One region of the Streptomyces sp. NPDC007901 genome, then DNA from elsewhere that is predicted to be linked to it. Evidence: riboswitches for the same ligand, from Rfam matches in the RefSeq annotation. Region 1 holds a riboswitch; each other region holds the start of a gene.
What was found. Region 1 has a riboswitch for cyclic di-AMP ahead of ACFZDK_RS01075 (transglycosylase SLT domain-containing protein). Riboswitches for the same ligand answer to the same signal wherever they lie in the genome.
Positions count from the first base shown of each region.

Region 2: linked by a shared signal. The riboswitch ahead of ACFZDK_RS02275 (NlpC/P60 family protein) and the one ahead of ACFZDK_RS01075 (transglycosylase SLT domain-containing protein) in region 1 are both predicted to bind cyclic di-AMP.
Region 3: linked by a shared signal. The riboswitch ahead of ACFZDK_RS46950 (peptidoglycan DD-metalloendopeptidase family protein) and the one ahead of ACFZDK_RS01075 (transglycosylase SLT domain-containing protein) in region 1 are both predicted to bind cyclic di-AMP.

Region 1 is NZ_JBIBKW010000001.1:205,307-214,770, forward strand. It holds gene fahA (fumarylacetoacetase) at 1-1,050, opposite strand, end outside; gene ACFZDK_RS01060 (ATP-grasp domain-containing protein) at 1,326-2,570, shown strand; gene ACFZDK_RS01065 (FAD-dependent oxidoreductase) at 2,597-3,793, shown strand; gene ACFZDK_RS01070 (Cof-type HAD-IIB family hydrolase) at 4,037-4,843, shown strand; gene ACFZDK_RS01075 (transglycosylase SLT domain-containing protein) at 4,892-5,389, opposite strand; cyclic di-AMP (ydaO/yuaA leader) riboswitch at 5,395-5,599, opposite strand; gene ACFZDK_RS01080 (polyprenyl synthetase family protein) at 6,822-7,829, shown strand; gene ACFZDK_RS01085 (CHRD domain-containing protein) at 8,027-8,947, shown strand; gene ACFZDK_RS01090 (outer membrane lipoprotein carrier protein LolA) at 9,246-9,464, shown strand, end outside.
Region 2 is NZ_JBIBKW010000001.1:441,693-451,156, forward strand. It holds gene ACFZDK_RS02250 (PspC domain-containing protein) at 1-1,129, shown strand, start outside; gene ACFZDK_RS02255 (LuxR C-terminal-related transcriptional regulator) at 1,126-1,839, shown strand; gene ACFZDK_RS02260 (NlpC/P60 family protein) at 1,875-2,933, opposite strand; gene ACFZDK_RS02265 (hypothetical protein) at 3,381-3,734, shown strand; gene ACFZDK_RS02270 (tellurite resistance/C4-dicarboxylate transporter family protein) at 3,758-4,726, opposite strand; gene ACFZDK_RS02275 (NlpC/P60 family protein) at 4,928-6,088, opposite strand; cyclic di-AMP (ydaO/yuaA leader) riboswitch at 6,097-6,269, opposite strand; gene pcrA (DNA helicase PcrA) at 6,591-9,077, shown strand; gene ACFZDK_RS02285 (peptidoglycan DD-metalloendopeptidase family protein) at 9,147-9,464, opposite strand, start outside.
Region 3 is NZ_JBIBKW010000025.1:12,526-21,989, forward strand. It holds gene ACFZDK_RS46940 (PrsW family glutamic-type intramembrane protease) at 1-1,316, shown strand, start outside; gene ACFZDK_RS46945 (aldo/keto reductase) at 1,459-2,403, opposite strand; gene ACFZDK_RS46950 (peptidoglycan DD-metalloendopeptidase family protein) at 2,577-3,617, opposite strand; cyclic di-AMP (ydaO/yuaA leader) riboswitch at 3,625-3,784, opposite strand; gene ACFZDK_RS46955 (hypothetical protein) at 4,220-4,501, shown strand; tRNA gene ACFZDK_RS46960 (tRNA-Met) at 4,699-4,772, opposite strand; gene ACFZDK_RS46965 (dihydrofolate reductase family protein) at 4,863-5,993, opposite strand; gene ACFZDK_RS46970 (MarR family transcriptional regulator) at 6,070-6,591, shown strand; gene ribA (GTP cyclohydrolase II RibA) at 6,744-7,385, shown strand; gene ACFZDK_RS46980 (hypothetical protein) at 7,463-7,849, shown strand; gene ACFZDK_RS46985 (nitroreductase family protein) at 7,827-8,495, opposite strand; gene ACFZDK_RS46990 (MarR family transcriptional regulator) at 8,542-9,045, opposite strand; gene ACFZDK_RS46995 (ATP/GTP-binding protein) at 9,163-9,464, opposite strand, start outside.

The sequences.
Region 1 (9,464 bases):
CAGCGACCCGAGCTGCCCGGGTTCCGCACCGCTCACCGTGCCGGAGCCGTAGAGGTCGCCGGTGCGCAGCGAGGCGCCGTTGACGGTCAGATGGGCGAGTTGCTGGGCGGCGGTCCAGTACATGGTGGAGAACGGCGGCTCGGACACCACCTGCCCGTTGATCGCTACCGACATCCGCAGGTCGTAACCGGCGGGCTCCTCCATGGAGTCGTCGAGGTACGGCAGCAGTGGATGCGTGCGTCGCGGCGGGTCGATCCGCGCGTCCTCCAGCGCCTCCAGCGGGGTGATCCACGCCGCGACGGAGGTGGCGAACGACTTGCCGAGGAACGGGCCGAGCGGGACGTACTCCCACGCCTGGAGGTCGCGTGCGGACCAGTCGTTCAGCAGGCACAGGCCGAACACGTGCTCCCGGAAGTCGCCCAGCACCACCGGCTTCCCCTGCTCCGACGGCGTGCCGACGACGAAGCCGACCTCGGCCTCGATGTCCAGCCGCACCGACGGGCCGAACACGGGTGCGGGGTCCGATGGCGCCTTGCGCTGGCCCGACGGCCGTACGACGTCCGTGCCCGACACCACGACCGTGCCCGCGCGGCCGTGGTAACCGATCGGCAGGTGCTTCCAGTTGGGGGTGAGCGGTTCGGGGGCGTCGGGGCGGAAGATGCGGCCGGCGTTGCGGGCGTGGTTCTCGGAGGCGTAGAAGTCCACGTAGTCGGCGACCTCGAAGGGGAGGTGCAGGGTCACCGACGACAGCGGGTGGAAGAGGGGTTCGAGCACCTCGCGGTGGGCGGGCACCGTCACCCAGGCGGTCAGGGCGCGCCGCACGTCCGACCAGGTGGTGCGGCCCGTGGCGAGCAGCGGGTTGAGGGTCGGGCGGGCGAGCAGGGAGGCGTACGGGGAACCGAGGGCGAGGGCCGCGGCGCCGGCGTCGAGGACGTGGTCGCCGAGGCGGACGCCAACCCTCCGTTCGGTGCTCTCGGGGGTCGAGAACACGCCATACGGAAGGTTGTGCGAGCCGAAGGGGTCACCCTCGGGGACCTCGAAGGGGGGCAAGGGGGGCATGGGGTGGCTGCCTCGCTCTCATCCGTGCCGCGCGGGGCCGACCATGTGGCGACGTCACTATGGCGTTGCGCGGCATTCCATGTGGTCGCGCCACACGTTACGGGTGAGTTGGCCGTCTTGGCAGTGTCTAAAGAGTTCGCAATGTCCGGATAAGCCTTGTCGGAGGGGTCAATTCCGGCTTAGCGTCCTTTGGGGGACACGGACGGGGTGGGTCCGGTCCGTAGGGGGGACACGTGGGGGGACCCGTGGCCAGGAATGCCGTCAGCGTGCCGTTCGAGGCGGACCGTGACGTGCCCGGCCTGATCGTCAAATTCGGCGACTATCCGCTGCATCACGGCGGGGTCGGCGCGATCCGCAGCCTGGGCCGCCTGGGCGTTCCCATGTACGCGATAACGGAGGACCCGTACACACCGGCGGCCTCCTCCCGTTATCTCAAACGGGCTTTCGTATGGCCGACAACAGGCGCCGAGGAACCGGAGCACCTCGTCGAGGGACTGCTGCGCATCGGCCGCCGTATCGGCCGTCCGACCGTGCTGATCCCCACCGACGAGGAGGCCGCCGTCCTGATCGCCGAGCACCAGGACGCGCTCGGCGACCGTTTCCTCTTCCCGCGCGTGGATCGCGCACTGCCCCGTCGGCTAGCCAGCAAGCAGGGCCTGCACGAACTCTGCGTGGAACACGGCATCCCCAGTCCGACGGCCGCCTTCCCGCAGTCGTACGAGGAGATCGTCGACTTCGCGGAGAAGGCCCGCTTCCCGATCGTCGCCAAGAACCGTGAGGCGTTCGTCCGGCGGAAACAGCCCGCTGTCAACGGCACGACGCGGATTCCCACCCGCGAGGGACTGCTCACGCTCGCCCGTGACTGGGGCACCCATCCGGGTGTCATCCTCCAGGAGTACCTGCCGAGGGAGGAGGCCGAGGACTGGATCGTGCACGCCTACTTCGACGCCGATTCCACCCCGCGCGCGTTGTTCACCGGCGTCAAGGTCCGCTCCTGGCCGCCGCACGCGGGCATGACCGCGAACGCGTACGTCGTCGACAACCCGGAACTCGCCGACCTCGCCGCGCGTTTCATCAAACAGATCGGCTTCACCGGCGTCATCGACCTCGACCTGCGCTTCGACCGGCGCGACGGGCAGTACAAACTGCTCGACTTCAACCCGCGCATGGGCGCCCAGTTCCGGCTCTTCGAGAGCGAGTCGGGGGTGGACGTGGTCCGCGCGATGCACCTGGACCTGACCGGACGCCGCGTTCCGGAGGGGGAACAGCGCGCCGGCCACCGGTACGTCGTGGAGAACATCGACCTGCCCGCCCTCCTCGCCTACCGCCGCAGCGGCTATACGACGCCGCACGCGCCCGAGAAGCCGAGCGGGACCGAGCTGGCCTGGCTCGCGGGTGACGACCCGCTGCCGTTCGTCACGATGCTCGCCCGCTTCGTCCGCCCGGGCGCGAAGCACCTCTATCAGCTGTGGCGCACCAACCGCCGCGGCTCCAGCACCTCCACGAAGTAGGCACCACGTTCCTGGGGAGGGACTTCGTGATCCAGCCGGTAGCAGTCATAGGTGCCGGGCCCTTCGGCCTGTCCACCGCCGCCCATCTGCGGGCGCGCGGCATCCCCGTCCGGGTCTTCGGCGACCCCATGGTCAGCTGGCGCGACCACATGCCCGAGGGCATGCTCCTGAAGTCGACGCCCGCCGCCTCCAACCTCGACTGCCCGCAGCGCGGCCACACCCTCGCCGACTACTGCGACGCGGCCGGTATCCGCAGGCTGGTGACCGACGAGGACATCATCCCGGTGGAGACCTTCATCGGCTACGGCGAGTGGTTCCAGCAGAAGCTGGTGCCCGAGCTGGAGCGGGTGCGAGTGGTCTCCGTGGACCGACACCGGTCGGACGGCTTCGAACTGAAGCTGGACTCGGGAGAGTTGTTCACGGCCCGGGCGGTCGTCGTCGCCACCGGGCTGTCCGGGCTCGCCCGTGTCCCGGCGGAGCTCGCGAAAGCGGCGGCGGACGGACCGGCGGGACCGGTCTCGCACAGCTCACGGCACCACGACCTGACCCGCTTCTCCGGCAAGGAGCTGATCGTCGTCGGCGCCGGGCAGTCCGCGCTGGAGACGGCCGCCCTGGCGGCCGAGGCGGGCGCCCAGGTCCGGGTGGTCTCCCGCGGGCACGGCAGGGTCGCCTTCGGCGCGCCGCCCTGGGACCAGCCGAAGCTGCGCCCGGAGTCCCCGTTCGGCCGGGCCTGGTCCCTGTGGGCGCTCAGCTACTACCCGCACCCCTACCGCTACCTCCCGGCGCAGGTCCGCCACTACCTGGTCCGCCGGGTCCTCGGCCCGCTCGGCGCCTGGTGGCTGCGCGACCGCTTCGAGGGGAAGGTCCAGGTCCGCGAGGTCGCCGCGGTCACCGGCGCCGACATCTCCGACGGCGCCCCGGTCCTCACCGTCCGCACCCACGACGGCCGTACCGACCGCCTCGCCGCCGACCACGTCATCGCCGCCACCGGCTACCGCGTGGACGTCGCCGCGCTGGACTTCCTCGGCCCCGAACTGCGCACCCGCGTCGCGGTCAGCCGCGGCGCCCCGAGACTCGGCGCCGGATACGTCTCCTCGGTGCGCGGCCTGTACTTCACCGGCCTGCCCGCGGCGGCGTCGTACGGCCCGGTGATGCGGTTCGTGTGCGGCACGGAGTTCGCCTCGCCGCGCCTGGCCAAGCACCTCGCGGCAGCCCACGCCTGACCTGCGGCGGCGCCAACAGACATGTCCCGGCGTCCAGTTCGGCGCCACCGCCGTCCCCGTCGAACCGGAGTCCGAGCCGCCGGGCGTCTTTCACCACACCCGTCCCCGTCCGACCGGTGCGGTCACCTCACCACAAACGTAACGGGCCCCACTGACAACGACCCCATCACGGAGGCGGCGGCCGCCACTTGAGGCCGAAACGCACAGTGAGTCTCAGGGCCGTGCTGTCCGTATTCTCTGATCATGGTCGCACCCCTCCCGTACTCACTGATCGCCACCGACCTGGACGGCACGCTGCTGCGCGCCGACGACACCCTCTCGGACCGGTCGCTCGCCGCGCTCGCGCGGACCGGCCGGGCCGGCGCCCGGCACCTCGTGGTGACCGGCCGCCCCGCGCCGAGAGTGCGCCCGCTCCTCGACGACCTCGGCAGCACGGGACTCGCGGTCTGCGGTCAGGGCGCGCAGGTGTACGACGCCGGTGCGCAGCGTCTGCTGTGGTCGGTCACCCTGGACCGGGAGCTGGCGGAGACCGCGCTCGGCAAGATCGAGGCCGAGGTCGGCCAGGTGTACGCGGCGGTCGACCAGGACGGCGTGGACGGGCTCACGCTCATCGAACCGGGCTATCTGATGCCCCACCCCACGCTGCCGGCGCTGCGCGTGGGCCGGCGCGACGACCTGTGGTGCGCGCCCATCAGCAAGGTGCTGCTGCGCCACCACACCCTGTCCGACGACGAGCTGGCGGCGACCGCCCGCGCGGTGGTCGGGTCGCTCGCCACGGTCACCATGTCGGGGCCGGGAACCGTCGAACTCCAGCCGTGCGGGGTGACCAAGGCGACCGGGCTGGCGCTGGCCGCCGACCATCTGGGGCTGCGCCCCGAACAGGCCATCGCCTTCGGGGACATGCCCAACGACATCCCCATGTTCGACTGGGCGGCCTACGGGGTGGCGATGGCCAACGCCCACCCCGAACTCAAGGCGGTGGCCGACGAGATCACCTTGTCGAACGAGGACGACGGCATCGCCGTCGCCCTCGAAAGACTGTTCCCGTAAGGCCGTTGTGCGCCATTGAGCGACTCGGGCCGTCCCAAACGTCGGTGATCAGTAGGCGCCGTGGACGTTGTCGATCGAGCCGTACCGCGCGGCGGCGTAGTTGCAGGCGGCGGTGATGTTCGCGACCGGGTCGTAGATGTCGAACGACGTGCCGTCCACGTGGTAGGTCTTGAACGTCGGGTCGATCACCTGGAGCAGGCCCTTGGAGGGAATGCCCTTGGCCGCGTTGGAGTCCCAGAGGTTGATGGCCTGCGGGTTGCCGGAGGACTCGCGGATCACGTTGCGGTAGATGCCGTTGTAGGTGCCCGGGATGTGCTTCTCCGCCATGATCGCGAGCGACTCCCGGATCCAGCCGTCGAGGTTGTTCGGGTACCCGGCGAGGGTCGTCGAGGGCGTCGTGGCGGTGGTGGTGGAGGCGACGGCAGCCGAGGCGGTGGTCGCCCCGATGAGCGGGAGGGCGAGTACGGCGGCGCCGGTGCCGACGACGGCGAGCGTGCGGACGATGCGGTTGCGGCGGGGGCGGCGGTTCTGGGCGGCAGCAGACATGGCGAAGTTCCTCTCCGTCGCCTGCGAGGTGAGCTGTCGGGTTCGGGCCCGGGGAGTGCCCGGCCGCACCGCCCTAAGGCGAGGCGACTTCACCCCTAGCCGTTCCGGTACGACGTCCGTCGATCACATCGATCACGTCGGTCGCCCGGTCCGGCGGCTTACCTGGTTCCCCCGCTCCTGCCGTGCGAATGGACTCGTCAATGGGTCACGACGGGCGGCGGCAGGATTCGGCGTCCGCCCGGCGAGCGGGAACGTATGCGAGAGCACATGTCCGGAACAAGTGTCAGATTCACATAAAGAACTGATTGACCTTGATCTGTGACGTATGTGCTGCTTGATCCTTTGCGGTTGCCAAGCCTCAACTCGCCCGCAGGGAACGGGAAGGAAGGGTCGCCTTACGGGGTATGCGGCATTCGGACCCGCGTGACCTACTTCACGAAACCGCAATCGAGTCAAATCGGACATGAGGGATTTCCTGGAATCCGCTCCTCTCTGGGTCGGGCGGAAAGTGCACCCATTGCCATTCGCGCACAATGCCCCTTTAGGGGCGGGGAAAGTGACCCACGTCACGGGTGATTTCGCATGTAGTCCGACTTTTTATATTGCCGATTATTTCGGACTTTAAGTGCGAATGGTGATAGAAGGGTCATCGATCGCGTGCGCCTCCACCGCACGTGCCACTCCGGGCGCATGGCCGAGCGGTTGGCGCCGACGACTCCCACTGCCCCCGATCCGCCCCTGTTGCTCGCGACTGATGGCAGGAGGGGCTGCTGTCGACGGGTGCGTGATCCTGGTCACGTCATCCCGGATGGCGGGCCGGTCCCCTTCGGTGCGTGCGTGTCCGTCGTGAGGCGGAACCCCCGCCGCGTGGCCGGTCGTTGTCATGGTGAATTGTCCGCGGTGCTGGGAGGTGCCGAAGATGGCGTCGGTGTCGTCCGTGCGGGGGTGTCCGCTCGTTGCGGTCGGCGGGTGCCACGCGCGCGTGGGGGCGATGGTCCGCGGGTCCGGGAGGGCGGAGGTCCTCGCGGGTGATCTTGTGGACGCGCGAGGGTGTCCAGGCGGGCATGATGTGCCCCCGTCGGCTTCGGCCGGTGGCGGAAGGGGTACCCCCGGGCAGGTGATGTCGACCGGAGAAGGCGCGGTGGTTCCCCGGCGGGGCTCTGTCGCCGGACCCGGACCCGGCGGTGCCGGCCAGGGACACGGCCTATGCCGCGGTTCGGGACAACTGTCGGCACTTCCTGTTAAGTCAGTGGATGTCAGATCGTATCGGCTGATCAAAAACATACCGGTCGTGATCCGATAGCGCCCGGGGTGTAACGGTGGGCGCCCTCGGTGATCGAAACCTGACCGGATACGCTGACTTGAGTGATGGCAGCGACCTATCGACAAACCGTGTAATCGCCAGTGGACACCAGCAGACAGGAGACCCCTCGTGACCGTCGGGCCGTTCGGGCTGAGCGTGCGGGACCAGGCTCTGGAAGCCGATGTCCAGGCCGGATTGACGGCTGTCGAGGAGGGCTTGCTAGAGGCCACCAAAAGTGAGGTCCCCTTCATCACGGAGGCCGCGCAGCACCTCGTGCGCGCGGGCGGAAAGCGGTTCCGCCCGCTGCTGGTGATGCTCGCCGCGCAGTTCGGCGACCCGTACGCGCCGGGTGTCGTGCCGTCGGCCGTGGTCGTCGAGCTGACCCACCTGGCCACCCTGTACCACGACGACGTCATGGACGAGGCGTCCGTGCGGCGCGGTGTCGACAGCGCCAACACCCGCTGGGGCAACTCGCTCGCCGTTCTCACCGGTGACTTCCTCTTCGCGCGCGCCTCCCAGATCCTCGCCGATCTCGGTCCCGAGGCGGTGCGCGTCCAGGCCCTCGCGTTCGAGCGGCTGGTGACCGGCCAGATCCTCGAGACGGCAGGCCCGACGGACGGCCGCGACCCGGTCGACCACTACCTCGACGTGCTCAGCGGCAAGACCGGCTCGCTGGTCGCGGTCTCCTGCCGCTTCGGCGCGATGCTGTCCGGCGCCGACGAGACGGTCGTGGACGTCCTCACCCAGTACGGCGAACGGCTCGGCGTCGCCTTCCAGCTCGCCGACGACGTCCTGGACATCGCCTCCGACTCCCACGAGTCCGGCAAGACCCCGGGGACCGACCTCCGCGAGGGCGTCCCCACTCTGCCGGTGCTTCGGCTGCGGGAGCGGGCGGCACGCCTGGCGCTCGCCGAGGACGTCGCGCTGTGCGAGCTGCTGGACTCCGACCTCACGGACGACGTGCGGCTCGCGGAGGCCCTGGCGGCGCTGCGGGTGCATCCGGCGCTGGAGCAGGCGCGCCGGGACACGGTCCGGTACGCGGAGGAGGCGCGGGCCGCGCTGGCCCCGCTGCCGGAGTGCGACGCGAAGGCGGCCCTCCTGGAGCTGTGCGACGCGGTGGTGCACCGGGCCGGCTGACACCGCGGGCCGGCCTGGTGCCGGTCCGGCTGGTACCGGTCCACTGCCCGCCCGACCCGTGAGGGCCCGGACTCGGCGGATATGTCTGTGACGCACGTCACATAGCTGGACTGAGTCCAATACCAGATCGGTTCCGTACCCCTCCCCAGAAGCCGACGCAGGGGGCGTCGGCTGACACAGGGGGAGAAAACGGAATCATGGTCATCAACGCAACGCGTCGCAGGACTCTCGCCGCCGCCGCCGTCACCGTGACCGCTTTGGGTGGTGCCGCCGTCCCGGCAGCCGCCACCAGCCACCACACCACCGACTCCGTCGTCCTCGTCGCCAGTCTGCGCGGCGCCAGCGAGGTACCCGTCGCCGGTGGGCCCGCCGTCGGGGACAAGGACGGTGCAGCCTTGGAGTTCATCCAGGTCAAGGGGGACAAGGTGACCGTCGCCGTGACCTGGCGCGGCACCGGCAGGCCGACCGACCTGCACATCCACCAGGGCGCCAAGGGCACCAACGGCGGCGTGAAGATCGACTTCGGGAAGCTGCTGAAGAAGACCAGGGGCCACAGCGTCACCGGAAGCGTCAAGGTCACCGACAAGGCGCTGCTCAAGCAGCTCACCACCGACCCCGGCGCCTTCTACGCCAACCTGCACACCGCCCGGTTCCCCGGCGGGGCCGTCCGTGGCCAGCTGCACGCCGTCAGCACCGTCTCCCACCTCAGGAGCGGCGGCTTCCAGGCCTCCGTCGTCACCGGCAAGCAGATCTACGAGTGCAAGCCGGCCGCCGACGGCAGCTACGCCTTCGCCCAGCGCGACGTCAGCGCCAAGCTCGGCGGCGGCATCCGGCACTCCTTCGTCGCACCCGACTCCGGCACCCCGCAGTGGGTCGCGCCCGACGGCAGCGCGGTCACCGGGGCCGTCGTGACCAAGACACCCAACGGCGACGGCAACGTCCCCGAGCTCGACCTCAAGGCCACCCGGTCCGGCAAGAAGCACGGACTGCTCGCGCACACCGGCGAGATCCTGCGCCTGAACACCGTCGGCGGCGTCGCCCCGGTCGGCACCTGCGCCCCGGGCGCCGTCGTCGGCGTCCCCTACCAGGCGGACTACGTGTTCGTGCAGCACCACTGAGCACACGGCCGAACAGGCCCCTGAACACACCCCGAGCGCACGACTGAGCGCACCGCGCAAGCGGAACCGGAGGCGCCTTCGCCACACGACCCCTACGGGTCGGCGCAGGCGCCTCCACCCTTGTGTCATACCGCAGGAGTACGCGGAGTTGGCTCCCGGGTCTGACGCTTCCCGGCCCCCGATTTGGTGAGATGGAAACCACGGAAATCACCACCACTCACCGATTCGGGTGAGAATGGCGGCTCAGGGTGGGACACGTGCGAGGACGGCCGCCGCCGACGACGGAGGTAAGGCACACATGGCACCGTACGAATCCGACGACAGCACGGGGACCGCGCAGGACGACGACGAGCTGCGCGCCGAGCGCCGGCGCAAGGCCGCACGGTACGTCGTCCCGGTTGCGGTGATGGGCGTGGCCGCGGCCACGATCGGCCTGGTCCCGGCACTCGCCGACTCCGGTGACCCGAATCTGCCGAAGATCACCGCACAGGAACTCATCAACAAGATCGCCAAGTCG
Region 2 (9,464 bases), 240 kb from region 1:
CAACGGCCTCGGCGCGCTGCTGTACGCCGCGTTCTGGTTCTTCGTGCCGCTCGGCGTCGGCGGGGTCGGCGGCCAGAAGCCGCCCTCCCTGGTCGCCACCGAGACCTCGGCGGACGGCAGGCGCCGACTGGTCGCGCGCAAACCGGACAAGGGACAGATCGTCGCGCTGCTCCTCATGGTCGTCGTGTCCATGGTGTTCGTGGGCAGCGTCAACCTGACCAGCGGCGCCAAGGCCTACCTTCTGCCCCTGGTCCTGGTCGCCGCCGGTGTCGCCCTCGTCTGGCGCCAGGCGGACAACGCCCGCCGGGCCCGCTGGGTCGAGGTCGGCAGCCGGCGCCGTACGCTCTCGCTGCTGCGCGCGGGCTTCGGCGTGCTGCTGGTCACCGCGGGCGTCTCGGGCGTCTTCGTCATGCAGGGCTCCGCCGCGCACATCGGAGCGGTCCTGCAGGCCGCGCTCGCCGTCGTCGTCGGCATCACGCTGCTCGCCGGTCCGTACCTGGTGCGGATGACCCAGGACCTCTCCGAGGAGCGGCTGATGCGCATCCGCGCCCAGGAGCGCGCCGAGGTCGCCGCCCATGTCCACGACTCCGTGCTGCACACCCTCACCCTGATCCAGCGCAACGCGGAGAACGCGAACGAGGTGCGCCGCCTGGCCCGTGCCCAGGAGCGCGATCTGCGCACCTGGCTCTACAAACCCGAGGGCACCGGCAAGGACGAGGCCGACGAGCCCGCCACTCTCGCCGACGCGGTCCGGCGCAGTGCGGCGGAGGTGGAGGACAAGCACGGCGTCCCCATCGAGGTCGTGGTGGTCGGGGACTGCCCGCTCGACGAGCGGACGGCCGCGCAGATGCAGGCCGCGCGCGAGGCGATGGTCAACGCCGCCAAGTACGGTGGCGAGGGCGGCGCCGTCCAGGTCTACGCCGAAGTCGAGGGGAAGACGGTCTTCGTGTCCGTCCGCGACCGCGGTCCCGGCTTCGACCTCGACTCGATACCCGCCGACCGCATGGGTGTCAGAGAATCGATCATCGGCCGCATGGAGCGCAACGGCGGCACGGCACGGCTGCGGTCCGTACCGGGCGGCGGCACAGAGGTCGAGCTGGAGATGGAGAGGGCGGAGAAGACGTCATGAGCGACGCGACCGAGGCGAACGGCCCGGCGGAAGGCACGGAGAAGCCCGGGCGCCGGGTGCGCGTGGTCCTCGTCGACGACCACCGGATGTTCCGTACGGGCGTCCAGGCCGAGATCGGGCGGACCGAGCAGACCGGCGTCGAGGTGGTCGGCGAGGCCGCCGACGTCGACCAGGCGGTCACGGTGATCACCGCGACCCGGCCCGAGGTGGTCCTCCTCGATGTGCACCTGCCGGGCGGCGGCGGGGTCGAAGTGCTGCGCCGGTGCGCCCCGTTGATGGCGGACGCCGAGCAGCCGGTGCGCTTCCTCGCGCTGTCCGTGTCGGACGCGGCGGAGGACGTGATCGGCGTGATCCGCGGCGGCGCCCGCGGCTACGTCACCAAGACGATCACCGGCACCGACCTGGTCGACTCGGTCTTCCGGGTCCAGGAGGGCGACGCCGTCTTCTCCCCGCGGCTGGCCGGGTTCGTCCTGGACGCCTTCGCCTCCACCGACGCCCCGCCGGTCGACGAGGACCTCGACCGCCTCACCCAGCGCGAGCGCGAGGTCCTGCGCCTGATCGCGCGCGGCTACGCCTACAAGGAGATCGCCAAGCAGCTGTTCATCTCCGTGAAGACGGTCGAGTCCCATGTCTCGGCGGTGCTGCGGAAGTTGCAGCTGTCCAACCGGCACGAGCTGACCCGCTGGGCGACGGCACGCCGCCTGGTCTGAGGTCCCAGGACGTCCGCCCGGCCGCGGGTGGTCGCTCAGACCACCCGCGTCGCCCCCGCGAACGGCATCTCGTCGATGGGTGCGATCCGCACCGGCGCCGAGGGGTTGGGCGCGTGGATCATCTGGCCGTTGCCGATGTAGATGCCGACGTGGCTGATGCCCGAGTAGAAGAACACCAGGTCGCCCGGCTGGAGTTCGGAGCGGGAGACCCGGCGGCCGGCGTTGATCTGGGCGTAGGTGGTGCGGGGGATGGAGACGCCGGCGGAGCGGTAGGCGGCCTGGGCGAGGCCCGAGCAGTCGAAGGCGTCGGGGCCGGTCGCCCCCCAGACGTAGGGGCTGCCGAGCTTGGCGTAGGCGTAGGAGACGGCGGCCGCGGTACGGGAGTCGGAGGCGGCGACGCTGCCCTGGCTCAGCGGGGCGCGGGCGTCCGGGGCCGAGCGGGAGGCGCGTCCGGTGCCGTCCGAGGAGGTGACGGCCGCCCGCTGCTGCGGCGACAGCCGGTTAAGCAGCTGTCGGGCCTCGCCGAGCTTGCCGTTGATGGCGGTCTTCCGCCGCTTCAGCTCGGCCTGCCGGGACCGCAGCGAGGTCAGTTCGACGTGGGCCGCGCCGCGCAGCTGCTCGATCTCCCGCAGCTGCCGGCGCACCCGGGTCACCGCACCGGCCTGCCGGTCCCCGGCCCGCTCGGCGAAGGCGGCGTCCTCGAGGTACTGGTCGGGATCGCTGGACAGCGCCAGCTGCCACGCCGGATCGATACCGCCGTCGCGGTACTGCGCGGCCGCTATCGAGCCGAGGGCGTCCCGCGCGGAGTTGAGTTTCTCCTGCCTGCGGGCGGTCTCGTCCTGCAGCGACTTCAGCCGCCGCTGGGCCGCGTCGGCCTTCTCCTTGGTCGCGTCGTACTTCTCGGTGGCCACCTCGGCCTCCTGGTACAGCTGGTCCACCTTGGCCTTCACCTGCGCCGGTGTCAGTTGCGGCTCGGCGTGTCCGATCCCTTCGAAGCCCGTCGCGGTGGCCGCGCCCGCCAGGGCGAGGGTGGCGGCCGTGCGGGCCGTATGGCCGCTGAGCGAGCGCTGTCGGGGCTTGCGGTGCACTGCCACCTGGACAGTCACGTCCTTTCGTACGACCGCCGTCTCGTCCGTGAGCACGCCAGGGGGAGCGCGCGGGGGCCGCGGGGGAGCGGAGGACGCGTCCGGCGGCGGCCCGCACAGGGGGAGCGGACCGCCGCCGGACCTTCTCGGCGGTGGTGTCCGACTGCCGCCCCTGGCCCGGGCGGCGGTGGGGAGTCGGTCACCTGGGGGAGGACGCTAGGCCCGGATGTGTCGGCTTGGTAACGCGATGCGCGGAATTGGCGTGACAGGATCGTTACCGACCGGTATGTGACGGGGATTCCGGTCCGGAGCCGTCGGCTTCGCAGGGCCGGATGACCGAAGCGGCGGTTCCGGGGCTGGCGGGGGCGGTGGGGTGCTATGGGGTGCATATATGCGGTCCCGGGGGAGGGGGCCGGTGACCGGGGTGCCAGGGGGCCCTGATTAGGCTCCGGGGCCATGGACGTACTCATCCATCTCTTCGTCGGCCTGCACATCATCGGCATCGCCGCGCTGCTCGGCGGCTTCCTCACCCAGATGAAGGCGATGGGCCAGGGCACGGCCCGGTTCGTCCCCGGGATGCTGCACGGCGCGTTCACCATGCTCGCGACCGGGGTGATCCTGGTCGGCCTCAACGAGGCCGACGACCACCACGTCAACACCGTCAAGATCGGCGTGAAGCTCGCGCTGCTGATCGTGATCCTCGGTCTCGTCTACGTGAAGCGGGACGACGAGAAGGTGGAGAAGGGCGCGTTCGGCCTGGTGGGCCTGCTGACCATGGCGAACATCTTCATCGCCGTGCTGTGGACCTGATCGCCGTGCTGTGGTCCTGACGGTCAGGAGACCTTCCTGAGGGCGGCGCGCTCGGCCGCCGCCGCCCCGGCCGCCACGACCAGCCAGGCCGCCACCGCGACCCAGACCAGCACCTGCCCCGGCCCCCTCAGCCACGGGATGTCGAGAGCGGCCTCGGTGGACAGCATCGCCGTGGCCGTCATCCCCATCGGGAACACGGTCGCCCAGCGGCGCACGTCGTAGCGCAGCCGGGGCCGTACCGCCTCCGCGACCAGCAGGACGGCGTACCAGGCGAGGTCCAGGACCAGCAGCGCCACCGTCACCGTGCGCAGCACGCCCCGGTCGTCGTCGTTCCACAGGTACAGCCGCGCGCTGTCGGCGGCCAGCAGCTTCGCCCCGGCCAGCGCGGAGATCGCGAGCGCCCCGCCCGCGATCCACTGGTCGCCGGCCCCCTCGAGGACCTGCCGCCAGTCGAAGCGGGCCAGGGCGAACCCGTACAGCACCAGCCCCAGCCAGAACAGCACCAGCGCGGTGTGCGCGAGCCAGGCCGCCGTCAGGGCCGCCGCCAGCGTCGCCGCGAGTGCGGCCAGCCCCTGTGTGGCCACACAGTCCAGGAACACCGCGTCGGGCATGCGCCGCGTCCAGTGCCGTACGACGAGGATCAGCAGCGGCGGCCACAGCACCGCCGACAGTGCCAGCAGGGCCTCGGCGAGGGTCTGCCGGCCGAGCGCCGAGAACCGCGTCCCCAGCACCGTCGTGGCCGCCACCGCGGTGAGCGCGCCAGGCGTCCGCGCGTCCGTCAGCCAGCGCCCGCGGTCCACCAGCAGGCGTGCGACGAAGTCCACGGCCAGTCCCGCCCACGCCACGCAGGCCAGCACCAGCGCGATCCGGGACAGGGTCTCGGCCCCCGTGAGATGCAGAGCGACCGACACGATGGCGGTGGCCACCACGGCGGCCCCGGCCGCCGGCGGACGCTGCGCCCACCAGGCACGGAGGGGGGACTTGCCGGACATGTCGCCGATGCTAAGGAGCATCACCGGTGGTGCGGCCGGGGCACGCGCGCGAGGAGCGTGAAAACCGCGCGGGCGCGGGACAGCGGCGGGGGCGCGGGGCGCCCGGGGGTGGTGGGGTGAGGGCGGGTGTGGGGGAGTGGCCGGGGGCGCCCGAGGCTCGGCGACGTGCGCCCCCGGCCTCCGGCCCCTGCCCCCGTCACCTCAAGCCGGTCGCACCACGCTGTGGATGATCGACTCGCCGCCGTAGTAGATCGACTCCTCCCGGACGTACGCGCCGGGCTTCGGGGCGTGGATCATCATGCCGTTGCCGATGTAGATGCCGACGTGGCTGACGTCGTCGTAGAAGAAGACCAGGTCGCCGGGCTGGGCGTCGGCGAGGGAGACGGTCGTGCCGGCGTTCACCTGGTCGTAGGTGGTGCGCGGCAGGGAGACGCCCGCGGCCTTCCAGGCGGCCTGCGAGAGCCCGGAGCAGTCGTAGGAGCCGGGTCCGGTCGCTCCCCAGACGTACGGCTTGCCGATCTGCGCGCGGGCGAAGGCGATGGCCTTGGCGGCCTTCGTGGCGTAGGAGGAGTCGGAGGCGGAGGACGAGGAGCCGCTGGAGGACGACGTCGACGACGAGGACGACGAGGTGTCCTGCTTGGCCGCGGCAGCGGCGGCCGCCTGCTGCTTCGCGAGCTCCGCGGCCTTGCGTGCCGCCTCCTCCTGCTTCTGCTTCTCGATCTCCGCCAGCCGCGCCTTCTCCTGTGCCGTCAGCTTGGAGAGCAGCTCCCGCGCGGAGGCCAGTTTCGTCTGGACGGTGGTCTTGGCGGTCTTGAGGTCGTCCTGCGTCTCGGTGAGCGTCTCGAGGCTCTTGGCGGCCTCCTGCCGCTTCTTCATGGTCGCGGACTGCTGGGTGACGTAGTCGTCGACCGCGTCCTTCTGGCGCGAGGTCAGCCGGCTCATCAGCTGTGTCTGGTCGAAGTAGTCCTGGGGACTGTCCGCGAGCAGGAAGGTCGCCGTGTCGGGGGCGCTGGCTCCGGTCCGGTACTGGGCCGCGGCGAACGACCCCAGTTCCTCACGCGCCTTGTTCAGCCGGTCCGTGCGCCGGGCGACGTCGTCGAGCAGGGTGTCGACCTGCTTGTGCTGCGTACCGGTCTTCTCCTTGGCCGCGTTGTACTTCTCGGTCGCCGACTCGGCCTGCCGGTAGAGGTCGTCGACCTTCTTCTCCACCTCCTCCATGCTCGGCTTGCCGTCCGCGGAGGGCGCGGCGTTGGCCGTCTGCGAGAGCAGGGCCACGGAGGTGAGGGCGGCGGTGGCCAGGGCGGGGGTGCGTATGCCTGCTACGCGCGTTCCCGAGGGGCGGGACTTGCGGTGCGACGCCAACGGAGGCGACTCCTTCCATGTTCCGCCTACCGAGTTAGCTGTCGGGTTCGGGCGGGTGGTTCGGAAGGGTTGCCCTACGGTCCCTCCCCGGACGGGGAGTTGGGACCGATTCACCCCAAGGTCGGTGTGGGTCCCCGGCTCCGGACGCGCGAAGGCGTCCCGGACTCGGCGGAGGCCGTACGGCCCGGCGACGTTCGCCGGTGGGTGTCGTACGGCCTGTCCGGCACGCTAGCCAACTCGTGTGGCCCGTGTGAAGGTTGATGTGCGATATGCCCGATACATTTTCGTGACCTTGGGGTTCGGGCTCGTCCGGCCCGGAAGGTTCGAGCTGGTGTGGGCGATTTGCCGGGATCGGTGCGGCGGCTTTCGGTCGCTCGTGGTCGCTCGGAGCCGCTCGTGCCGTGCGCCGACCGGCCGTGACGGAGGGAATCCGTGCGGTCACCCCGGCGAGTTTTCGGGGTGGCGGCCGGTTGTCGGTGGGGCGGCCTAGACTCGGAGAGCGATGAGCAGCCTCTTTGACGACAGCTTCCTGGCGAGCCTCCAGCCCCCGCGCGGCCACGAGGAGGAACCCCCGCCGCCGCCCGAGGACGAGCACGTACCGGAGCCGATTCCGGACGACCTGTTCGGCGGGAAGTTCGACGTGCCCCCGGACCGGGACACCCACTACCGCGACGGCGCCCCCCGCCCCGCCCTGGACGCGGCGGCGCTCCTGGACGGGCTGAACGACAACCAGCGGGCGGCGGTCGTGCACGCCGGCTCCCCGCTGCTCATCGTGGCCGGCGCCGGCTCCGGCAAGACGCGCGTGCTCACCCACCGCATCGCCCACCTCCTCGGCGAGCGCCACGTCCACCCGGGCCAGATCCTCGCGATCACCTTCACGAACAAGGCCGCGGGCGAGATGAAGGAGCGCGTCGAGCAGCTCGTCGGCCCGCGCGCGAACGCGATGTGGGTGATGACCTTCCACAGCGCCTGCGTGCGGATCCTGCGCAGGGAGAGCAAGAAGCTCGGCTTCACCTCCTCCTTCTCGATCTACGACGCGGCCGACTCCAAGCGCCTGATGGCCCTGGTCTGCCGCGACCTGGACCTCGACCCCAAGCGCTACCCGCCGAAGTCGTTCAGCGCCCAGGTCAGCAACCTCAAGAACGAGCTGGTCGACGAGGAGGACTTCGCCGCCCGCGCGAGCGACGGCTTCGAGAAGACCCTCGCCCAGGCCTACGCCCTCTACCAGTCGCGGCTGCGCGAGGCGAACGCCCTCGACTTCGACGACCTGATCATGACGACGGTCAACCTGCTGCGCGCCTTCCCGGACGTCGCCGAGCACTACCGCCGCCGCTTCCGGCACGTCCTGGTCGACGAGTACCAGGACACCAACCACGCCCAGTACGCGCTGGTCCGCGAGCTCGTCGGCACCGTTGACCACCCCGTCGACGTACCGCCCGCCGAGCACGACCTGCCGCCCGCCGAACTGTGCGTCGTCGGTGACGCCGACCAGTCGATCTACGCCTTCCGGGGCGCGACGATCCGCAACATCCTCCAGTTCGAGGAGGACTACCCGAACGCGACGACGATCCTCCTGGAGCAGAACTACCGCTCCACGCAGACGATCCTCTCCGCCGCCAACGCGGTCATCGAGCGCAACGAGTCCCGCCGCCCCAAGAACCTGTGGACCAACGCGGGCGCGGGCGCGCAGATCACCGGCTACGTCGCCGACACCGAGCACGACGAGGCACAGTTCGTCGCCGACGAGATAGACCGTCTGACGGACGCGGGCGAGGCGAAGGCCGGCGATGTCGCCGTCTTCTACCGCACCAACGCCCAGTCCCGTGTCTTCGAGGAGATCTTCATCCGCGTCGGCCTGCCGTACAAGGTCGTCGGCGGTGTCCGCTTCTACGAGCGCAAGGAGGTCCGGGACGTCCTCGCCTATCTGCGGGTGCTGGCCAACCCGGAGGACTCCGTCCCGCTGCGCCGCATCCTCAACGTCCCCAAGCGCGGCATCGGCGACCGCGCGGAGGCGATGATCGACGCCCTCTCCCAGCGCGAGAAGATCAGCTTCCCGCAGGCGCTCAAGCGCGTCGACGAGGCGTACGGCATGGCCGCGCGGTCGACCAACGCGGTCAAGCGGTTCAACACGCTGATGGAGGACCTCCGTACGATCGTCGAGTCGGGCGCCGGACCGGCCACCGTCCTCGAAGCCGTCCTCGAACGCACCGGCTACCTCGCCGAGTTGCAGGCCTCCACCGACCCGCAGGACGAGACCCGGATCGAGAACCTCCAGGAGCTCGCCGCCGTGGCCCTGGAGTTCGAGCAGGAGTCCGGCGAGGGCGAGCAGTCCGCCGGGCTCGCCGCCTTCCTGGAGCGGGTGGCCCTGGTCGCCGACTCCGACCAGATCCCCGACGACGACGAGAACGGCGACGGCGTCATCACCCTGATGACCCTGCACACCGCCAAGGGCCTCGAGTTCCCGGTGGTCTTCCTGACCGGCATGGAGGACGGCGTCTTCCCGCACATGCGCGCCCTCGGCCAGACCAAGGAGCTGGAGGAGGAGCGGCGCCTCGCGTACGTCGGCATCACGCGCGCGCGGGAGCGGCTGTACCTCACCCGGTCGTCGATGCGCAGCGCCTGGGGCCAGCCGTCGTACAACCCGCCCTCCCGCTTCCTGGAGGAGATCCCGGGCGCGTATCTGGAGTGGAAGCGGACCGGGGCGATGGCGCCGGTGTCCTCGGGGCCCGCGTCGGGCGTGGCCGCCTCGCTCTCCTCGTCCCGCTCGCGCTCCTCGGCGTCGGGCGCGTCCGGCTTCGCCACTCGGCGGACCTCGGAGAAGCCGGTGGTCTCACTGGCCGTCGGTGACCGGGTCACCCACGACCAGTTCGGCCTCGGCACGGTCGTCGGGGTGAAGGGCACCGGCGGGAACGCGGAGGCGACGATCGACTTCGGGGACGCCAAGCCGAAGCGGCTGCTGCTGCGGTACGCGCCGGTGGAGAAGCTGTAGAAGTGGAAAAGCCGTAGAAGTCGGATGAGCCCCCGCCGCCGGCGGGGGCTCGCTGCTCACTCGGAGAGATCAGGTGGGATCCAGCCCGTGGCTCCGCAGCCACGGCAGCGGGTCTATGGCGGAGCCGCCTGCGGGCCGGACCTCGAAGTGCAGGTGCGGGCCGGTCGAGTTGCCGGAGTTCCCGGAGTACGCGATCGGATCGCCGGCCTTCACCGTCGTACCGGAGGCGACGCGGTACGACGAGAGGTGGCAGTACCAGGTCTCCGTGCCGTCCTTCGCCGTCACGATCATCATGTTGCCGTAGGCGCTGTTCCACTTGGTGGAGACGACGCCGTCGGTCGCGGCCATGACCGTGGTGCCGTAGGAGACGGGGAAGTCGATGCCCGT
Region 3 (9,464 bases), on a different contig from region 1:
CGTATCCGCCACGTCCGCCGTATCCGCCGGACCCCGCCGGGGACGGTCTGCGGCATCCCCGCTGGTGGCAGCGGCGCTGGGTGCGGTACGGGGCGCTGAGCACCCTGCTCGCCCTCTCCGGGCTGGTCATCCTCGCGCTGGTGCGGGAGCAGACGGGCACGGAGGGTTTCCTCGTCGGGCTGGGGCTCGCCGTGCTGCCCGTGCCACTGCTCATAGCCGCGTTCCGGTGGCTCGACCGGGTCCAGCCGGGGCCCTGGCGGAACGTGCTGTTCGCCTTCGCCTGGGGAGCCTGCGCGGCCGCGCTCATAGCCATCGTCGCCAACAGCTTCGCCACCCGCTGGATAGCGACGGCCACCGCGGATCCGAGCAGCGCGGACACTCTCGGGGCGACGGTGATAGCGCCGATCGTCGAGGAGTCGGCCAAGGCCGCCGCCGTGCTGCTGGTCTTCCTCTTCCGCAGACGGGACTTCACCGGGATCGTCGACGGGGTGGTGATCGCCGGGGTCACCGCCACCGGGTTCGCGTTCACCGAGAACATCCTCTACCTCGGTACGGCCTTCGGGACCGACCAGCTGACCGGTGGCACCGGGATCGCCTCCGTGACCGCCGCGACCTTCTTCGTGCGCATCGTCATGTCGCCCTTCGCGCACCCCCTGTTCACCGTCTTCACCGGCATCGGCTTCGGCCTCGCCGCGCTCTCCGCCGACCGGCAGCGGACGCGGCGCGTGCTGGTGCCGGTCGGCGGGCTGCTGTGCGCGATGAGCATGCACGCGTTCTGGAACGGGTCCTCGACGTTCGGGCAGTTCGGGTTCTTCGCCGTGTACGGCATGTTCATGGTGCCGATGTTCGGGCTGCTGACCTGGCTGGCCGTCTGGACGCGGCAGCGAGAGCTGCGGACCGTGCGCGAGGAGCTGCCGGCGTATGTGTACGCGGGGTGGCTGGGGGCGGCCGAGCCGTTCGTCCTCGGGTCGATGCGGGCGCGGCAGATGGCCCGGGAGTACGCCGCGTACCACTTCGGCAAGCCGACGGGGCGGGCGGTCGCCGAGTACGAGGGGTACGCGACGACCCTGGCGCTGCTGCGGCGCCGGGGGCAGCGGGGGCGGGCCGGGGCCGACTTCGTGGTCCGCGAGCGGGAACTGCTGGCCGAGCTGTGGAACCGGCGGGAGCTGGTACGCCCGGCCCTGGACTACGCGGCCCGGACGGCCGCACCGAGCGGATGGCCGGGGTACGCCGGCTTTCCGGCGCCGGCCTACGGGGGGCCGGGGTGGTACGGGACGGCGGTGCCGTACCCGTCGTACAACCCGTACCGGACGTAGGAGGGGCCAGGGTCGGGGGTACGGCCGGTACGGCCGGTGGGCACCGCCGGAATCCGCCGCCGCGGCTGGGCGCCGCTGCGGCGGAAGGGAATCACCGGCGGAGGATGAGCAGGCCGAGGTGCCCGTGAGGCTGCGGCTGCCGTCAGGCCGAGGCTGCCGTCAGCTTGGTGACTTCCTGGTCCGTCAGGTGCAGGTCCGCCACCCCCAGCAGGGCCGGGAGCTGGTCCAGGCTGCGGGCCGAGGCGATGGGGGCCGCAACGGTGGGCTGGGCCGCCAGCCAGGCCAGGGCGACCGTGGGGACGGGGGCCGAGTGGGTCTCGGCGATCTCGTCCAGGGCGGCGAGGACCTTCTGGCCGCGCTCGGACTCCAGGTACGGGGCGGCGCGGCCCGCACGGGGGCTGTCGACCGTCGTGCCGGGGCGGTACTTGCCGGTGAGGAAGCCGGCGGCCAGGGAGAAGTAGGGGACCGCCGCGAGGCCGGTGCGGGAGGCGAGGTCCTGGAGGGGGCCCTCGTAGGTGTCGCGGGAGACCAGGTTGTAGTGGGGCTGGAGGGCGACGTACCGGGCGAGGCCCTCGCGGTCGGAGAGGTCCAGGGACTCCTGGAGGCGCTCCGGCGTGATGTTGGACGCGGCGATGTGCCGGACCTTGCCCGCCCGCACCAGCTCGTCGAGCGCGCCGATGATCTCCTCGACCGGGATCTCCGGCTTGTCGAAGTGCGTGTAGTAGAGGTCGATGTGGTCGGTGCCGAGGCGGCGCAGGGAGGCGTCGGCGGCGGCCTTGATGGTGGCGGCGGACAGGCCGAGGTACTCGGGGTGCTGGCTGACCTTCGTCGCGATGACGATGTCGTCGCGGTTGCCGCGCGCCTTGACCCACTTGCCGATGATCGTCTCGGACTCGCCGCCCTGGTGGCCCTCGATCCAGGCCGTGTAGGAGTCGGCGGTGTCCACGAAGTTGCCGCCGGCGGCCGCGTAGGCGTCGAGGACGGAGAAGGAGGCGGCCTCGTCGGCGGTCCAGCCGAAGACGTTGCCGCCGAGGGAGAGCGGGAAGACCTCGAGGTCGGAGGAGCCGAGTTTGCGAAGAGCAGTCATGCTCTGTATCAACGCGGGTCGCCCCGGCAGGCCATCCCGGCGCAGTACGAAGGTTTCGTAAACAGGCGCACGGGCACCCCGCCGGAAACACCGGACCGGCGGCCCGGACGCCGGGGGGTTGTCGTCGGGGCCGCCGGGGATCCCGGGGATCGTGGCTCGTAGGGGGTGTCCCGTTACGGGTTGAGGCCCTTGCTGCGCAGCCAGGTCATCGGGTCGATGCCGGTGGCCTGGCCGCCGGGGTGGACCTCCAGGTGGAGGTGCGCGCCGGTGACGTTGCCGGTGGCGCCCACGCGGCCGATGACATCGCCGGTGGCGACCTTCTGGCCGACGGAGACGCTGATCGACGACTGGTGGCAGAACCAGAGCTCGGTGCCGTCGTCCAGGGTCAGGATCGTGCGGTAGCCGTAGGAGCCGGCCCAGCCCGCCTCGGTGACCGTGCCGCTGTGGACGGCCTTGATGAGCGTGCCGGTGGGCGCGGCGAAGTCGAGGCCGGTGTGGTAGCCGGAGGACCACATGGAGCCGGCCTGGCCGAAGGTGCCGGTGATCGTGTACGAGACGACCGGCAGCGTGTACTGCTTGGCCAGCGCGGCGAGGCGCTCCTTCTCGGCCTTCGCCTTGGCGTCGGCCTCGGCCTGCTCCTTGGCGTCGGCGGCCTTGGCGGCCGCGGCCTTCACCGCCTTGGCCTCCGCGTCGGAGACCGCCTTGTCGGCGGCGGCCACGGCCTTGGCGCTGGCCTTGGTGTCGAGCTGGTTCTGCTGCTGCTCGGCCTGGGCGATGATCCGGCTGCGCAGCGCCTCACCGGCGTCGGACGAGGAGGAGTCCGCGTCGGTGGCGTTCGTCGTGGTGGTGACGCTGCTGAGCGCGGTCTGGGTGGCCTGGTGGCCGCCGCCCTCGCCGAGCAGGGAGTCGACGGACGACGGCAGGTCGGGCAGCGAGATGGAGACCGGCGGCTTGCCGGTGTTGGCGCTGGCCATGCCGCCCGCGCCGACGGCGGCTATGACGCCGACGCCGAGCACCGTGGAGCTGCGGGCGAGTCCGCCGCCCTTCTGCTTGGCGACGCGGTGCCGGCCGCGTACCTGGGTGAGGGAATCCTCGGTGGGGTTCCACTCCTCCCAGGGGCCCTCGTCGGTGCGGTAGCTGCCGTAGCCGAAGGTGTCGGGTTGACGCTGGCTGGGCACGAACGGGGCTGTCGGAGCAGGCCGGTTGGACGCCACGCGGGCGCACTCCTTTCCTTCCGTCGCCTACCGGGTTAGCTGACGGGTTCGGAGCGGGAAGGTCTCCTACGCGCGTATACCGGCCGATTCCTACCGGCGGCAGCCGTGCGATTCACCCCAAGGTGGTGGTTCCCCGGTTCCCTTGCGGGATTCGGCGCGTGCGCGCGGAGCCGTCGCGGGTGACGGCTGGGACGACCGCGCTGCGTTATCGAACGTTAATAGACCCAGCTGTCAGATTCCAAGCTGTTCTCCTTGATCATTAAGCTTTCAAAGCATGGACTTACCAGCCACGACAGGTCAAAAACGGTCGAGTCGACCGGGCCTCCTGCTCAGCACAGGAGTCACACACGTTTTGATGGTGACTCAGACGTTATGCGGAGGGCGGTCGTCCGGCGACCCTGTGTCACCGGCGCCGGGGGAAGCGAAGGTACGGCCGGCCAGGCGCCGTTCGGGATCGTAGAAGCGGCCGTGCGCGTCCCACGCCTCGGAGAGGCCGTCGGTGTACAGCAGCAGCAGGGTGGCTCCGCCGGGGAACGCGTGCTCGACGGCCCGAGCGGCAGCGCGGCCTTTGGCGCCCGCACCGCGGACACCCGGCCGTCGCCGTGCGGGAGTTCGGCGAGTACGGCGGTGGCGAACCCCTCGTCGACTTCGACCCCGCCGCGCCGCACGGCCTCGCGCACCAGCGGACGGCGTACAGGTCGCCGCCGATGAAGGCGCCCTCCTGGGCGGCCTCGGCGATCTCGCGGACGGGGGCGAGGCGCTGGTCGCCGATGCGGACGATCCGGTTGATGCCGACGGCGAGGACGGCGACGGTCGCCACGGTCAGGATCTCGGTCAGGGCGTCGGCGTCGGGAAGGAAGCCGAAGCGCGCGTGCACGGCGTAGGTGGCGAGAGCGCGGCGACGCCCGTGAGGACGGTGGTGCAGGGGTGCGGCGGTCAGCGGGGCGGGCCAGGGTGCGGGCGGCTGCGGACCCGCCCTCCGGCACCTCTCCAGGGCCCACGGCACGGCTCCCCACAGAACGGCCCGGGTACGACTCAGGGCCGGAATCCTCGATCTTGGATTCCGGCCCTGAGTCATCAGTAGCGGGGACAGGATTTGAACCTGCGACCTCTGGGTTATGAGCCCAGCGAGCTACCGAGCTGCTCCACCCCGCGTCGGTGAAACCAGCATACGCCATCAGAAGGAGGGGAGTCACACGGGTTGATACCGATGGGGTCCGTGGGGCCTCGGCTCCACACGCCCGCTCAGCCCAGCAGATGCCCGTTCGGTGCCTTCGCCGCGCTCTCGTACTCCCCCAGCACCAGCACCCGCACCCCCGCCTCCCGCAGCATCCCGGTCCCGTCGGCCGCCGTCACGAACGTGTCCGGCTCGCGCCACGCGGTCAGCACCCGTCGTACCCCGGCCCGGAGGATCAGCTCGGCGCAGGGGTGCGGGCGGGAGGCGCGGTGGGTGCAGGGTTCGAGGCTGGTGTAGACCGTGGCCGTGGGGAGGCGGGGGTCGGCCGGGGGGATCTTGGCCAGGGCCGCCTCCTCGGCGTGCACCACCGGGTCGCCGGCCTCCCGGGAGTGGCCGCGGGCCAGTTCCGTGCCGTCGGCCGCGACGACCACCGCGCCGACGCTGAACGCGGTCCGGGACGGCGGGCACTCGGCCGCCAGCTCGCAGGCGAGCCGCAGCCACGCCCGGTCCGCGGCGGACACCGACGCGCCCTCGCCGGGGGCGGTGGGCTCGTACCGCATGAGGACGACGTCCTCGATCCGGCGGGTGTCGGCCAGCCGCAGCCGCCCGGCCTGGTACCCGCCCGGGCCGAACAGCCGGGGCGCCTTGGGGTCGCCGACGAAGAGCGGGGCGAGGACGAGCTGGAGTTCGTCGGCCAGGCCCTGCTGGAGGAGCTGGGTGTGGACGGTGCCGCCGCCCTCGACCATGAGGCGCCGTACGCCCCGTACGTCGTACAGGTGCTCCAGCAGCGAGTGCCAGTCGAGGTCGGCGCCGAGGGAGACCACGTCGGCGGCGATGCCGAGGCCGCTGGCCCGCCGCGCACCCTCGTCCGTCGTGTAGACGATCTTCTCGCCGCCGGTGTGCCAGAACCTCGCGTCCGGGTCGAGGTCGCCGGTCGCGGTGACCGTGACCTTGAGGGGGTACTCGGAGCGGCCGGCGGCGACCCGGGCCGCGCGCCGCTGCGCGGAGTTGACCAGCAGCCGCGGGTTGTCCGCGCGGATCGTGCCGGCGCCGATCAGGATGGCGTCGACGGAGGCCCGTACCTCGTCGACCCGGTCGAAGTCGGCCGGGGAGGAGAGCAGCAGTCGGTCGGGGCCGGTGTCGTCGAGGTAGCCGTCGAGGGAGACGGCGGCGGACAGCAGGACGTGGGGGTACGGCATCGGACGCGCTCACTCTCGGCGGCGGGCTGTGAACTGGACGCTTGGTTAAAGTTTGAAACAAACCTACACTGGGTGTATGACGACTCGCTGGCTCACCTCGAAGGAGCAGCGCGCCTGGCGCGCGTACATCGCGGCGACGCACCTCCTGGAGGACGCGATCGACCGGCAGCTCCAGCAGGACGCCGGCATGCCGCATCTGTACTACTCGATCCTGGCCAACCTCTCCGATGCGCCGGAGCGCAAGCTGCGCATGACTGATCTCGCCGAGAAGTCGAAGATCACCCGGAGTCGGCTGACGTACGCCGTGACACGGCTGGAGAAGGACGGGCTGATCCGGCGCGAGGACTGCCAGTGGGACAAGCGGAGCAGCTTCGCCCTGCTGACCGACGCGGGCATGGCGGTCCTCGAGCGCACCGCGCCGGGGCATGTGGAGACGGTGCGGGCGGCGGTCTTCGACCATCTCTCCGAGGAGCAGGTGGACCAGCTGGAGGAGATCAGCTCGGTGATCGTACGGGCGCTGGAGGGGGCCGAGACCCCGCGGCCGACGTCCGACGAGGTGCCGTGGCGGCGGCGGTCGTCACCCTGTTCCGGTTCGTGAACCCGGAATTCGCGAAACCGTACGGAAATCTGTTGCTTCAAATTTAAAGCATGAGGTAGGGTTCCAGCCGTGGATCTGCTTCAAATCTGAAGCAGGGCCCGCGACGTCCCGTACCGGGACAGCCGTCCTGCACCCGGACACTGGAGAACCCGATGACCGACCACCCCGCCGCCACCCAGCGCGCCCGCGTCCGGGTCCCGCTGCGCTTCAACGACGGCTACAGCGTCGACGCCGAGCTCGTCACCTTCCATGGCCTGGCCGACGGCCAGGAGCATGTCGCCGTCGTCCTCGGCGACCCCGCCCCGGGCACCCTCCCGCTGGTCCGCCTGCACTCCGAGTGCCTGACCGGCGACGTCTTCGGCTCCGCCCGCTGCGACTGCGGACCCCAGCTGCGCGAGGCCGTCGAGCGCATCGCCGACCGCGGTGGCGTCCTGCTCTACCTGCGCCAGGAGGGCCGCGGCATCGGCCTCTACAACAAGCTCGACGCCTACGCCCTGCAGGACCAGGGCCTGGACACCTACGAGGCGAACGCCGCCCTCGGCCTCCCCGAGGACGCCCGCGACTACACCGCCGCCGCCCAGATGCTGTCGGCCCTCGGCCTCGACGAGCTCGACCTGCTCTCCAACAACCCGGACAAGGCCGAGCAGTTGCGTGGCCTCGGGATCACCGTCCGCGACCGCGTCCCGACCGGTGTCTTCAGCACCGCCCACAACGTCCGCTACCTGCGCGCGAAGGTCCTGCACACCCAGCACACGCTCCCGCTGGCCGAGTTGACGGAGCTCAACGCGGGCTGAGCCCCGCCATGGCCCGGCGCGGCCCGGCCGGATGTGCTGGCAACGAAGGCGCACGCACCCCCGGTGAAGGAGCCTTGGTGGACGACCGGCTGGCACGCGTTCTCGACGACCTCCACCGCGAGGGGCGGTCCCACGACGGCCCGCTGGCCGACCGGCTGCGGCGCCTGCGCAACATGACCCCGGATGCCGCCCGGCTGATCGCGACCCTGATCCGCGCCCGGCGCGCCACGTCCGTCCTGGAGATCGGCACCTCCAACGGCTACTCGGCGATCTGGGATCCGATCAGCCCGGTACCGCCTATGACCGCGATCTCCAAGACGTACCTTTCATCGGCCTTTTTCCGCAATACCACTCTTTTTCCGCAATATGGCACGGCAAGCTCTGTGGGCACGGCAAGAAACGGCACCTCGACGGGGCCGGACCGGGCAGGGCAGGGCGGTGTCAGGGGCCGTCGACGAAGGTGACCGTCTCGCCGAGCGGCGCCCGGGTCGTGCGGGGAGCGCGTTCCGTGACGTCCTCGAAGCCGATCGACATGCCGCAGAAGAGGATGAGCCCCTCCGGGGGCGACACGATCTCCGCGACGGTCCGGTGGAACTTCGCCCACGCCATCTGCGGGCAGCTGTGCAGCCCTTCGGCGCGCAGCAGGAGCATGACGGTCTGCAGAAACATGCCGAGGTCGGACCACTGGGGCCGGCCCATGTCCCGGTCGACGTAGCAGAACAGGGCGGCGGGCGCGCCGAAGCAGTCCCAGTTCCCGGCGGCGGCCCGCTGGCGCGCCTCCAGGTCCTCGCGCGCGATGCCGAGCGCGCCGTAGCGCTGCTCACCGAAGGCGGAGCGGCGCTCGCGGTACGGCGACTTCAGCACGGGCGGGTACTGCTCGTACTCCGGCTCGTCCCAGGGGTCGCCCGCGGCCAGGCGCTCACCGGCCCGCTTCTTGAGCTCGGCCAGGGGTGCGCCGGTCAGCACATAGACATGCCAGGGCTGGATGTTCGATCCGGACGGCGCCCAGGCCGCGGCGGAGAGCACCCGCTCCAGGGTCTCCCTCGGGACGGGCCGGTCGGCGAACGCCCGCACCGCCCGTCGGCTCGCGACCGCCTCGTAGACGTCCATGAGTGCCGACCTCCGTCCGCCCCCCTTAGTCTCACTCAATATGGTATCACTCGATACCATCTCGGGTAAGACGGGTCAGCAGCTCCGCCAGCTTCTCGGGTTCGCCGGGCTCCAGCTCCGCGACCAGGCGCTCGGCGAACGGCTCCGCCGCCACATGGACCGCGTCGAAGAGCTCCCGCCCCTCAGGGGTGATCTCCACCGCCCTCGCCCGCCGGTCCCCCGGAACGGCCTTGCGCACGGCGAGCCCCTTGCGCTCCAGGTCGTCCACGACCCGCATGATCCCCGCCTTGTCCGACCCCGTCGCCGCCGCCAGGTCCCGCTGCACCGTGGCCCCGCGAGCGACCAGCTCGATCAGCACCGCGAAGTGCCGCAACTCGACACCGAACGGCCGCAGCGCCTCCCCCATCACCGCGGCCGCATGCCAGTGCGCGCGGCGCAGCAGCAGGCCGAGGGCGAACGGCGAGACATCCCCGGGGCGGTCGGTCGCATGCGGGACAGCGGCGGAGGCGGAGGCGGGCGCGGCGGGCGGGTGCGGAACATCGGTGGCCATGGCGCCAGATTACTTCGCTCGATACGGTATCGAATGAAACCAACTGCTTCCGGGTGCAGGTCAGTGGATGTGGGGGCCCTCGGACGGCCGCCGGAGGCCCGCTGACGGGGCGAGTGGCTACACGGACGTCGTGGAGCGGCCGGCCATCAGATGGTCGACGAGGGCCAGCAGCACATCGCGGCCGTCCGACCGGTCCCGGGCGTCGCAGAGCACCAGCGGCACCTGGGGGTCCAGGGCGAGTGCGCCGCGGATCTCCTCCGCGGTCCGGTCCCGGACGCCGTGGAAGCAGTTGACGCCGACGACGAAGGGGATGCCGCGGCTCTCGAAGAAGTCGATCGAGGCGAAGCTCACCTCCAGCCGCCGGGTGTCGACCAGGACCACCGCGCCCAGCGCCCCGTTGACCAGGTCGTTCCACATGA